Regions from separate parts of the Microbacterium sp. A93 genome, predicted to be linked through region 1. Evidence: riboswitches for the same ligand, from Rfam matches in the RefSeq annotation. Region 1 holds a riboswitch; the other holds the start of a gene.
The links. A riboswitch is a leader RNA that binds a small molecule or an ion and turns the genes downstream of it on or off. The one in region 1 is predicted to bind glycine.
Positions count from the first base shown of each region.

Region 2: it holds a riboswitch for glycine, as region 1 does, so the genes downstream of both, gcvP (aminomethyl-transferring glycine dehydrogenase) here and gcvT (glycine cleavage system aminomethyltransferase GcvT) in region 1, are expected to answer to the same signal.

Region 1 is NZ_JBPXMT010000019.1:54,633-59,637, reverse strand. Features, by position in the region: gene gcvP (aminomethyl-transferring glycine dehydrogenase) at 1-620, opposite strand, end outside; gene gcvH (glycine cleavage system protein GcvH) at 682-1,059, opposite strand; gene gcvT (glycine cleavage system aminomethyltransferase GcvT) at 1,056-2,162, opposite strand; glycine riboswitch at 2,217-2,314, opposite strand; glycine riboswitch at 2,315-2,410, opposite strand; gene ACSU1G_RS33365 (ABC transporter ATP-binding protein) at 2,526-3,359, opposite strand; gene ACSU1G_RS33360 (ABC transporter ATP-binding protein) at 3,356-4,252, opposite strand; gene ACSU1G_RS33355 (ABC transporter permease) at 4,249-5,005, opposite strand, start outside.
Region 2 is NZ_JBPXMT010000002.1:180,239-185,243, reverse strand. Features, by position in the region: gene ACSU1G_RS05120 (MFS transporter) at 145-1,338, shown strand; glycine riboswitch at 1,562-1,692, shown strand; gene gcvP (aminomethyl-transferring glycine dehydrogenase) at 1,903-4,815, shown strand; gene gcvT (glycine cleavage system aminomethyltransferase GcvT) at 4,838-5,005, shown strand, end outside.

The sequences.
Region 1 (5,005 bases):
CAGACGAGACCGGATGCCGCGGGATACTGCACGAACACGCCGAAAAGCTCCTCCGGCAGCGCTTCACCGCCGGAAAGATCACGCTCGACCAGTTCGATGCCGAGCGCGGCAGCGCGGGTCTCGAGCAGCGCCTTGGTCTGCGGGAAGGCATCCGCGTCGACCACAAACACGTGGGACTTCACCTTCGAGGCACGCCGCGCCAGCAGCATCCCCTCGGCGACAGCCGTCGATTCGTCGAGCATCGACGCGTTCGCCGTCGACAACCCGGTGAGGTCGGCGACCATCGTCTGGAAGTTGATCAGCGCTTCCAAACGCCCCTGCGAGATCTCCGGCTGGTACGGCGTGTAGGCCGTGTACCAAGACGGGTTCTCCAGGACGTTGCGCTGGATCACGCTCGGGGTGAGCGTGCCGTAGTAGCCGAGGCCGATCATCGAGCGGTTCACGCGATTACGGGAGGCGAAGCCACGCAACTCGGCGAGCGCTTCGGCCTCTGTGGCAGCCGGCGGGATCACCGACGTCCCTGAGGCAGAGGTGTAGATCGACGCAGGCACGGCGCTGCGCATCAGCGTCTCGAGAGAGGAGGAGGCATCGGAGGTATCGACGCCGAGAGCTTCCAGCATGGTGCGCTGGGTCTCGGCGGTCGTTCCGATATGGCGATCGGCGAAAGTGGTCACTGCGAAATCAACCCTCGGTCAGGGCGACGTATGCATCACGATCGAGCAGCGCGTCAGCGGCGCCATCGGTGATCGAGATCTTGATGAGCCAGCCACCTTCGAAAGGCTCTGCGTTCACGAGCGACGGGTCATCTACGACGGCGTCGTTGATCTCGGTGACGGTGCCGACCAATGGTGCGTATAGCTCGCCGACCGATTTGGTCGACTCGATCTCGCCAACGACCGTGCCGGCGGTGAGCTCGGTGCCGACCGCGGGGAGCTCGACGAACACGACATCGCCGAGCTTGTCTGCGGCGTAGTCGGTGATGCCGATGGTGGCGACACCATCAGAGATGGAGAGCCACTCGTGCTCCTCGGTGTACTTCAGCGTGTTGAGATCAGTCATTTCTTCCTCCGGTAGAAAGGCAGGGCGGTCACAGTTGCGGGGATCTTCGTCCCCCGCACATCAAGGAACACGGTGGATCCCGCTTCAGTAAAAGTGGGATCGATATAGGCCATCGCGATCGGGTGGCCAAGAGTGGGGCTGAGCGCACCGCTGGTGATCTCGCCGAGGACCGTGCCGTCTTCGGCGACAACGTCATAACCGGCGCGGCCGGCACGTTTGCCCTCGGCTGCGAGGCCGACGAGCACCCGTGCACCCTCGGCGGGCGCTGCCTCCGACTTACCGACGAACGAGTCCTTGTCGGATGCCACGACGCGGCCGAGGCCGGCCTGCGCAGGCTTGATTTCACGCGAGAGCTCGTGCCCGTACAGCGGCATACCTGCCTCGAGACGAAGCGTGTCGCGGGCGGCAAGTCCGGCAGGAACGAGGCCGTGCGTCGCTCCGGCGGTGAGTACGGCATCCCAGACTACGGCGGCGTCTTCGCTGCGCACGAGCAGCTCGAAGCCGTCTTCACCGGTGTAACCCGTGCGCGCGATGAGCACCGGCTGACCGTTGTAGCGCGCGGAGGCCCAGGCGTAGTACTTCTGCTCGACCCACGGGATGCTGACCTCTGTGATGCCTTCGGTCGCAGCGACGATCGCCTCAGCGGCCGGCCCCTGCACTGCCAGCAGTGCATAGTCGTCGGAGACATCCGCAACAGCCGCGTCGAAGTCGTTGGCCCGCTCGGCGAGCGCTGCGGCGACGGCATCCCGGTTTCCGGCGTTGGAGATGATCAGGAAGCTGTCGTCACCGAGCCGATAGACGATCACGTCATCGATGATGCCGCCGGTCTCGGCGAGCAACAGCGAGTACTTCGCCTTACCGATGACCATGGTCGACAGACGCCCGGCGAGCGCGAAGTCCAGATATGCCGCAGCATCCGCGCCATCGACGGTGAACTCGGCCATATGCGAGATGTCGAAGAGACCGGCTGCCTGGCGCACCGCGTGGTGCTCGGCAAGGTCGGAGGTGTAGCGCACTGGCATCTGCCAGCCACCGAAATCGGTGAAGGATGCGCCGAGCGACTCGTGTCGCTCGCGAAGAGGGGTGAAGCGGGCCTCAGCCATGGAGTTCTCCCGGATGGATCGGAAGGATGCCGTACGGAATGCACGGTATCCGAGAACTCCCCCTCTGTCATAGGCCTGAGAGTTTCACCGCCTGCAGAGCGCAGGAAGCTTTCACCGTCGGCGGATGCGTGAGCATCACTTTTCAGAGCGGCCTGACCGGCGCGGTACGCGTTACCTGAGAGATTGGCGGGGAGGCTTGCTCCTTCGGTGCTCGGCCGAATACACCGAGGCTCTCCCGCACAGGTCATGGGGCCTGTCTTCAGTTGTGCCTCCCATCCTACCCGTTGCGAGCGGGCGCTCGTGGCTCACAGTTTGCGTGAAACAGAGCCACGCGCGCCCACTCGCAACCTTGGGAGGGAAAAACTAGAGGGCGAGCTCGGCTCGCACCTCGTCGCGGAGGCGGCCGAAGTTCTCGGGCTCGGGGGCCGCACCCAGCAGCGTCTTCGTGTAGTCGTGCTGCGGGTTCAGGATCACCTCATCGGAGGGGCCCCGTTCGACGATGTCGCCGCGATACATGACGAGAATCTCGTCACTGAAGTGCCGAGCGGTCGCCAGATCGTGCGTGATGTAGAGCACACCAAGTTGCGATTCGCGCTGCAGATCGGCGAGCAGATTCAACACACCGAGGCGGATGGACACGTCAAGCATCGACACAGGCTCATCCGCCACGATGAAGCGCGCGCCAGGCGCGAGGGCACGGGCGATCGCGACCCGCTGGCGCTGACCGCCGGAGAGCTCGTGCGGACGACGCTCCGCATAGCTCTCCGCCGGCGTCAACTGCACCCGCTCGAGCAAGTCCAACGCGCGTGCGCGCACCTGCGCCGCCGACAGCTCACGGTGATGGATCCGCAGCGGCCGCTCCAGGTGGTGGATGATCGTGTGGAACGGGTTGAGAGACGCGAACGGATCTTGGAAGACCATCTGCACGTCAGAACGATAGCGGGCCAGCTCCCGCCCGTGCGTGCCGCTGGGCCGGCCATCCATCAGGATCTCCCCGGATGTCGGTGTCTCCAGCTTCATCAGCATCCGCGCGATCGTGGACTTTCCGCTGCCGGATTCCCCGACGAGGGCGACAGTCTTGCCTGGCTCCAGCGTGAAGGAGACGTCCTTCACCGCGTGCAGGGTCGTCGTCTTGAAACCGGAGCGGAGCCGGAAGTCTTTGGTCAGGTTCCGCGCTTCGAGAGAATAGTTGCTCATCGTTGCACCTCCGTGATGATGGATGCCGAGGCTGAATTGTCGACGGACCCAGTGACCGCCCCCGACCGCACGAACCCGCCGCGCTCGCCGCGCAGACTCGGAAAGCTGGAGAGCAGCTTCTTCGTGTACTCGTGCTGCGGTGTGCGGAAGATCTCCTCCGCCGTCCCCTGTTCGACGATCTCGCCCTGCAACATCACCGCGATCCGGTCACTGATCTCGATGAGCATCGGCAAATCGTGGGTGATGAAGATCACTGCGAAACCGAGTCGTTCACGCAGCCGCATGATCTCTCGGATGATGCCTCGCTGCACGACCACATCAAGCGCGGTGGTCGGCTCGTCCATGATCATCACCTGCGGATCCAGTGCCAGCGCCATCGCGATCATCACGCGCTGGCGCATTCCGCCGGACAGCTCGTGCGGGAAGCTCGTCAGACGTGCGGGGTCCACACCGACGAGTCGCAGCAGCTCCTCCGACCGCTCGGTCTTCGCACGGCGACTCATGCCTGGACGGTGCGTGTCGAAGATGTCGAAGAGCTGCGCCTTCACGCTGATCACCGGGTTGAGCGAGTTCATCGCCCCCTGGAACACCATCGAGATCTTGTCCCAACGGAACGCGCGCAGCTGTTCGTCCTCCAGTCCTACGATGTCGATGTCGGTACCGGATCGATCATGGAAGGTGATCTCCCCGCTCGTCAACAGCGCCGGAGCCTTCAGGAGCCGATTCAGCCCATAAGCGAGGGTGGTCTTGCCGCAGCCGGACTCTCCCGCGAGACCCAGGATCTCGCCGCGGTGCAGGGTGAGCGAGACGTTACGCACGGCCTTGACCGGCGGATCTACCTCGTACTCGATGGATACGTTGTGTGCAGTCAGAACTGCTTCGGGGGCGGTCACGCGGTGACTCCCTTCGTCTTTGCTACCTTGCGCACGCGTCGAGCAGCATCTGGGGCGTTGCGTAGCTTCGGGTTGATGATCTCGTCGATGGAGAAGTTGATGAGCGACAGCCCGCAGCCGAGCAACGCGATCAGGATGCCCGGTGGGATGAACCACCACCATGCTCCGGTGCCCAATGCTTGCCCGGACTGGGCGTCGTTAAGGATCGTGCCCCACGTGATCGAGTCCGTAGCACCGAGTCCGAGGTAGGAGAGCCCGGCCTCACCGAGGATCGCGAAGATGATCGCGAAGAGGAATTGTGCCGCCAGCAGCGGCAGCAGGTTCGGCATGATCTCCACCAGGATGACGCGGATCGACCGTTCGCCGGCGACCTTGGATGCGTAGACATAGTCGCGGCTGCGCAGCGAACGCGCCTGCGTGCGCAGCACCACCGCGGAGCCCGCCCACGAGGTAATGCCCAGCACACCGGCAACCAGCAACCAGCTGCGGGTGTCGAAATAGGTGGCGATCACCATCACCAGCGGAAGTCCGGGGATGACGAGCATGATGTTCGTGACGAGGGAGAGCACCTCGTCTTTCCACCCGCCGAGGTAGCCGGCGAGGATGCCGAAGAAGATCGACAGCACGACGGCGATGCCACCAGCGACGATGCCGATCAACAGCGAACCCTGTGTGCCATGTGCCAGCTGTGCGAGCACGTCGTAGCCGAGCTTCGAGGTGCCCAGCAGGTGCTCCATGTTCGGTGGCTCGAGT
Region 2 (5,005 bases), on a different contig from region 1:
GTGGCCGCCGGGTGTCCGGCAGGCGGCCGCCGGGCGCAAGGTGACGACGCCAGGTCACGACGGTGGGGGTGCCGTCACTTTGCGCCTGAGGGCTGAGGGCTAAGGGCTGAGGGCTGAGGGGCGCGGAGTGCCTAGGGTGAGGGGGTGACTACCGAGACGACGTCCTCCCGGGGCCCCACGGGACTGATGGGCCTGTTGTGGATCGCAGTGTGGGGCTTCTCCGGATTCTTCCTCAGCTACTCGACCATGGTGCCGATCGGCCTCGCCCGTGGTCTGAGTGCCGTGACCGGCGGCACCCTGTTGACGGTCATGATGCTCAGCGTGATCGTGGTGCAGCCGGCGGCGCCCGTCCTGCGGCAACGCTGGGGTCCGCGCCGGACCGTCGGGACGTCCCTGCTGCTGATGGCCGCCGGGCACGGGGCGAGCCTGGTCATCCCCCATCCCGTGGCGGCACTGCTGGTGACCGGACTGGCCGTCGGATGCGGTTTCGGGATCCTCGTGGTGGTGGCGACGGCGGCCGTCCCCCTGGTCTCGCAGCCCGGCCGGGCGGGCCGGGCCCTGGGGCAGTTCGGTGCGGCGACCTCCGGTGCCGCCGCCGTGGGCGCCCCGTTGGGCCTGTGGTTCAGCGGGGTGGTGCCGTTGGAGAACTTCCGTCTCGCGGCCGCCGTCTGCGTGCTGCTCGCGTTCGTCACCCTGCGGGGGATCCCGGACCGGGTCGCGGGCGCCACCGCCCCCAGCGCCAGCACCGCGGAAGGCGAAGCGGGGCAGGGGGGTGCGGCCCGCGCGTCGGGCACGGGTTCCGAACCGGCGGCCACGGGGTGGTGGGCCGCACTGGGACCGGTGCTGCTGCCGTTCCTGGTCAGCATGGCCGCCTACGGCCTGGTGATTGCCTTCGGACCGGGCGGAGACACCGCACACCCGGCCGTGTTCATCGCGACCATGCAGGCGGCCTCCGTGGCGGGGCGCTGGGTCTCCGGATCACTGACGGACCGGCTCGATCCCACGGCGGTCTACACGGCCGGGATCGCGATGACGGCGGCTGGCCTGGTGGCCGTGGCCCTGACGGAGCCGCCGTGGCTGTTGGCCGCCTGCCTGGTGCTGATGGGTGTGGGGATCGGCACCGTGCAATCGGCCAGCCTGGTCATGGCCTTCGCCCGGGCCGGCAGCCACGGTCAGGCCAGCGTCGGTTGGAACATGAGCTTCGACACCGGCCTGGGCCTGGCGGGGGTGTTCGGCGGGGTGGGGTTCACCTACCTCGGGTCCGGGATCACCTTCGCCGGGGTGGCCGGCCTGATCCTGCTCGCGGGGATCCCGCTCTGGCTCAGTCGAGCCCGATGAGGATCCGGGCCGCTCGGTGTCGTCTCATGACGAGGCCGGTCAACCAGAGGACCAGTCCGGGCCAGCCCCAGGACAGCGCCAGTCACCACCCCACGCCCACGTCAGCCGGCCTTCTGGTGTCCAGCGCCGGATTCTGGGACGGGCCCCCGGCACCCCGGCCGTCATCGAAACCCCTGCCCGGCGGCGGGATCTGTCCGGTTGTGCCAGACTGGGCGCACGTCAGGCACCCCGCGCGGGAGAGCGCCGTGACCCGTCGTCGGTCGGCCGGAAGGTCCGCCGCGGTACGGGATCACAGCCGCCGAAGGAGCAATTTCTCCCCGAGAATCTCTCAGGCCCCGGTACCGCGCAGGGCATGGCGACTCTGGAAAGCTCCGCGGGGCCAGCGGCCCCCGGACACCGACGGTGCAAGCACGTATCCTCCAGATACGGGCGGAATCTCTCAGGTCCATGACAGAGCGGGGAGGTACCGATCCGTGCCCACCGCGCCCTGGAGGAGACCCCATGAACGCCAGCTACGCCCCCGACGCCACCACGCCGACGCCCACGCAGACCGTCCCGCCGGCCATGAGCCAGCGCCACGAGCCGCGGGACACGGCCTCAGCACCGTTCACCAGCCGTCACATCGGCCCCCGCCCCTCGGACGCCGAGCACATGCTCTCCGTGCTGGGCTTCGACTCCCTCGCGGATCTGGTGGACGCCGCCGTCCCGGCGGACATCCGCCAGGACACCCCGCTGAACCTGCCCCCGGCCCTGACCGAGGCCGCCGTCCTGGAGGACCTGCGGGCGATCGCGAACCGCAACATCGTCAAGACCCAGATGATCGGGCAGGGCTTCTTCGACACGGTGACCCCGCCCGTGGTGCTGCGCAAGGTGCTCGAGAACCCGGCCTGGTACACCGCCTACACCCCCTACCAGCCGGAGATCTCCCAGGGCCGTCTGGAGGCCCTGCTGAACTTCCAGACCATGGTCTCCGACCTCACGGGGCTGGAGATCGCCAACGCCTCCATGCTGGACGAGGCCTCCGCCACGGCCGAGGCCGTACTGCTGATGCACCGCGCCAACAAGAAGTCCGCCAGGACGGCGTCAGGCGGCATCACCCTGCTGGACGCCGACCTCTACCCGCAGACCCGCGCGGTCATCGAGGGCAGGGCCCGGGCTCTGGACCTGGACGTGCGCACCGCCGACCTCACCTCCGGCCTGCCCGCCGAACTCTCCGCTGAGCTGGAGGAGAGGGGCCTGTGCGGCATCGTGCTGCAACAGCCCGGAGACTCCGGGCGGATCCACGACCACACGGCGGTCATCGCGCAGGCCAAGGAGCATGGCGCGATGGTGACGATCGCCGCCGACCTGCTCTCCCTGGCCCTCATCACCCCTCCGGGCGAGCAGGGCGCGGACATCGCCGTCGGCACCACCCAGCGCTTCGGCGTCCCGCTGTTCTTCGGCGGGCCCCACGCCGCCTACATGGCCGTGCCCAAAGGCCTCGAACGTCAGCTGCCCGGCCGCCTGGTGGGTGTCTCCCAAGATGCCGCCGGCCGCCCGGCCTACCGCCTGGCCCTGCAGACCCGCGAGCAGCACATCCGCCGTGAGAAGGCCACGTCCAACATCTGCACCGCCCAGGCACTGCTGGCCATCACGGCCTCCATGTTCGCCGTCTATCACGGCCCGGAGGGCGTGAGAGCGATCGCCGAGCACGCCCACCGCCAGGCCTCCCGCCTGGCCGCCGCCCTGGAGTCCTCCGGGTTCACGCTCACCCAGGACGCGTTCTTCGACACGGTCCAGGTCTCCGTGCCGTCCCTGGCCCGCACCGTGGTCACCGCCGCGGAGGCGGCCGGGGTCAACCTGCGCCTCGTGGACGTCGGGACCGTTGGCATCTCCTGTGACGAGACCACCACGGACGAGGACCTCGTGGCCGTGCTCTCGGCCTTCGGCGCCCCGAGCCAGTCCTTGGACGCCGGCGGCGCGCAGGCCGGCAGTCACCCCCAGAAGGACGACGCCGGCCGGTCGGCCTCGGCGCGTATCCCCGCCTCCCAGCGGCGCAGCAGCGCGTTCATGACCCACCCGGTGTTCAACACCTACAAGTCCGAGACCCAGATGCTGCGCTACCTCAAGCGCCTCTCCGGCTACGACCTGGCTCTGGACCGCACCATGATCCCGCTGGGTTCGTGCACCATGAAGCTCAACGCCACCGCGGAGATGGAGTCCATCTCCTGGCCCGAGTTCTGCTCCATCCACCCCTTCGCACCGGACCACCAGACCGAGGGATGGCGCTTCCTGCTGGGCGACCTCGAGGAGAAGCTGGCCGAGATCACCGGATACGCGGCGGTCTCCGTCCAACCCAACGCCGGTTCGCAGGGTGAATATGCGGGCCTGCTCGCGATCCGCCGCTATCACCTGGACCAGGGTGAGGGCGAGCGGGACGTCTGCCTGATCCCCGCCTCCGCCCACGGCACCAACGCCGCCTCGGCGGTGCTCGCCGGACTGAAGGTCGTGGTGGTGGCCACCGCATCGGACGGCACCATCGACTCGGAGGACCTCGCCGCCAAGATCGAGGCGAACGACGGCCGGGTCGCGGCCATCATGATCACCTACCCCTCCACGCACGGCGTCTATGACGCGGACGTGCGGGAGGTCTGCCGCACGGTCCACGAGGCCGGCGGCCAGGTCTACATCGACGGCGCGAACCTCAACGCCCTCGTCGGCCTCGCGCAGCCGGGCCAGTTCGGCGGGGACGTCTCCCACCTGAACCTGCACAAGACCTTCTGCATCCCCCACGGCGGCGGCGGCCCGGGGGTGGGCCCCGTGGCCGTGGCCGAGCACCTGGCGCCCTACCTGCCCAGCGCCGAGCGGCCGATCACCTCAGCTCCCTACGGCTCGGCCGGCGTCATGCCGATCTCCTGGGCGTACCTGTACCTGATGGGCGCCGAGGGGCTCACGGACGCCACCCGCCACGCGCTGCTGAGCGCCAACTACGTGGCCAAGCGGCTCGGGGACAAGTTCCCCATCCTCTACACGGGCGAGACCGGGCTCGTGGCCCACGAGTGCATCCTGGACCTGCGCGAGCTCACCGCGACGTCCGGTGTCACCGCGGAGGACGTCTGCAAAAGGTTGATCGACTACGGCTTTCACGCCCCGACGCTGGCGTTCCCGGTGGCGGGAACGCTCATGGTGGAGCCGACCGAGTCCGAGGACCTGGCCGAGATCGAGCGCTTCATCGACGCCATGGTCTCCATCCACGCCGAGATGGAGGCCACCACGCCCGACACCCTGGATGCCTCCGTGCTGCGCAACGCCCCCCACACGGCCGAGGTGCTCACTGCGGACGAGTGGGACCGTCAGTACCCGCGCTCGCAGGCGGCGTACCCGGTGGACTCGCTGCGCCGGGACAAGTACTTCGCCCCGGTGGGACGCATCGACGGCGCGTGGGGGGACCGCAACCTGTTCTGCTCCTGCCCGCCGATCGAGTCCTTCGAGAACTAAGCCCGAACTGAGGATGCAGCACATGCCTGAGAACAACAATCCGAACACCACCCCGCTGCACGGGGTCCATGTGGAGGCCGGCGCCTCCTTCACGGACTTCGGCGGCTGGCAGATGCCCCTGAAGTACGGCTCGGAGCTGGCGGAGCACCAAGCCGTGCGCACCTCCGCCGGGCTCTTCGACCTCTCCCAC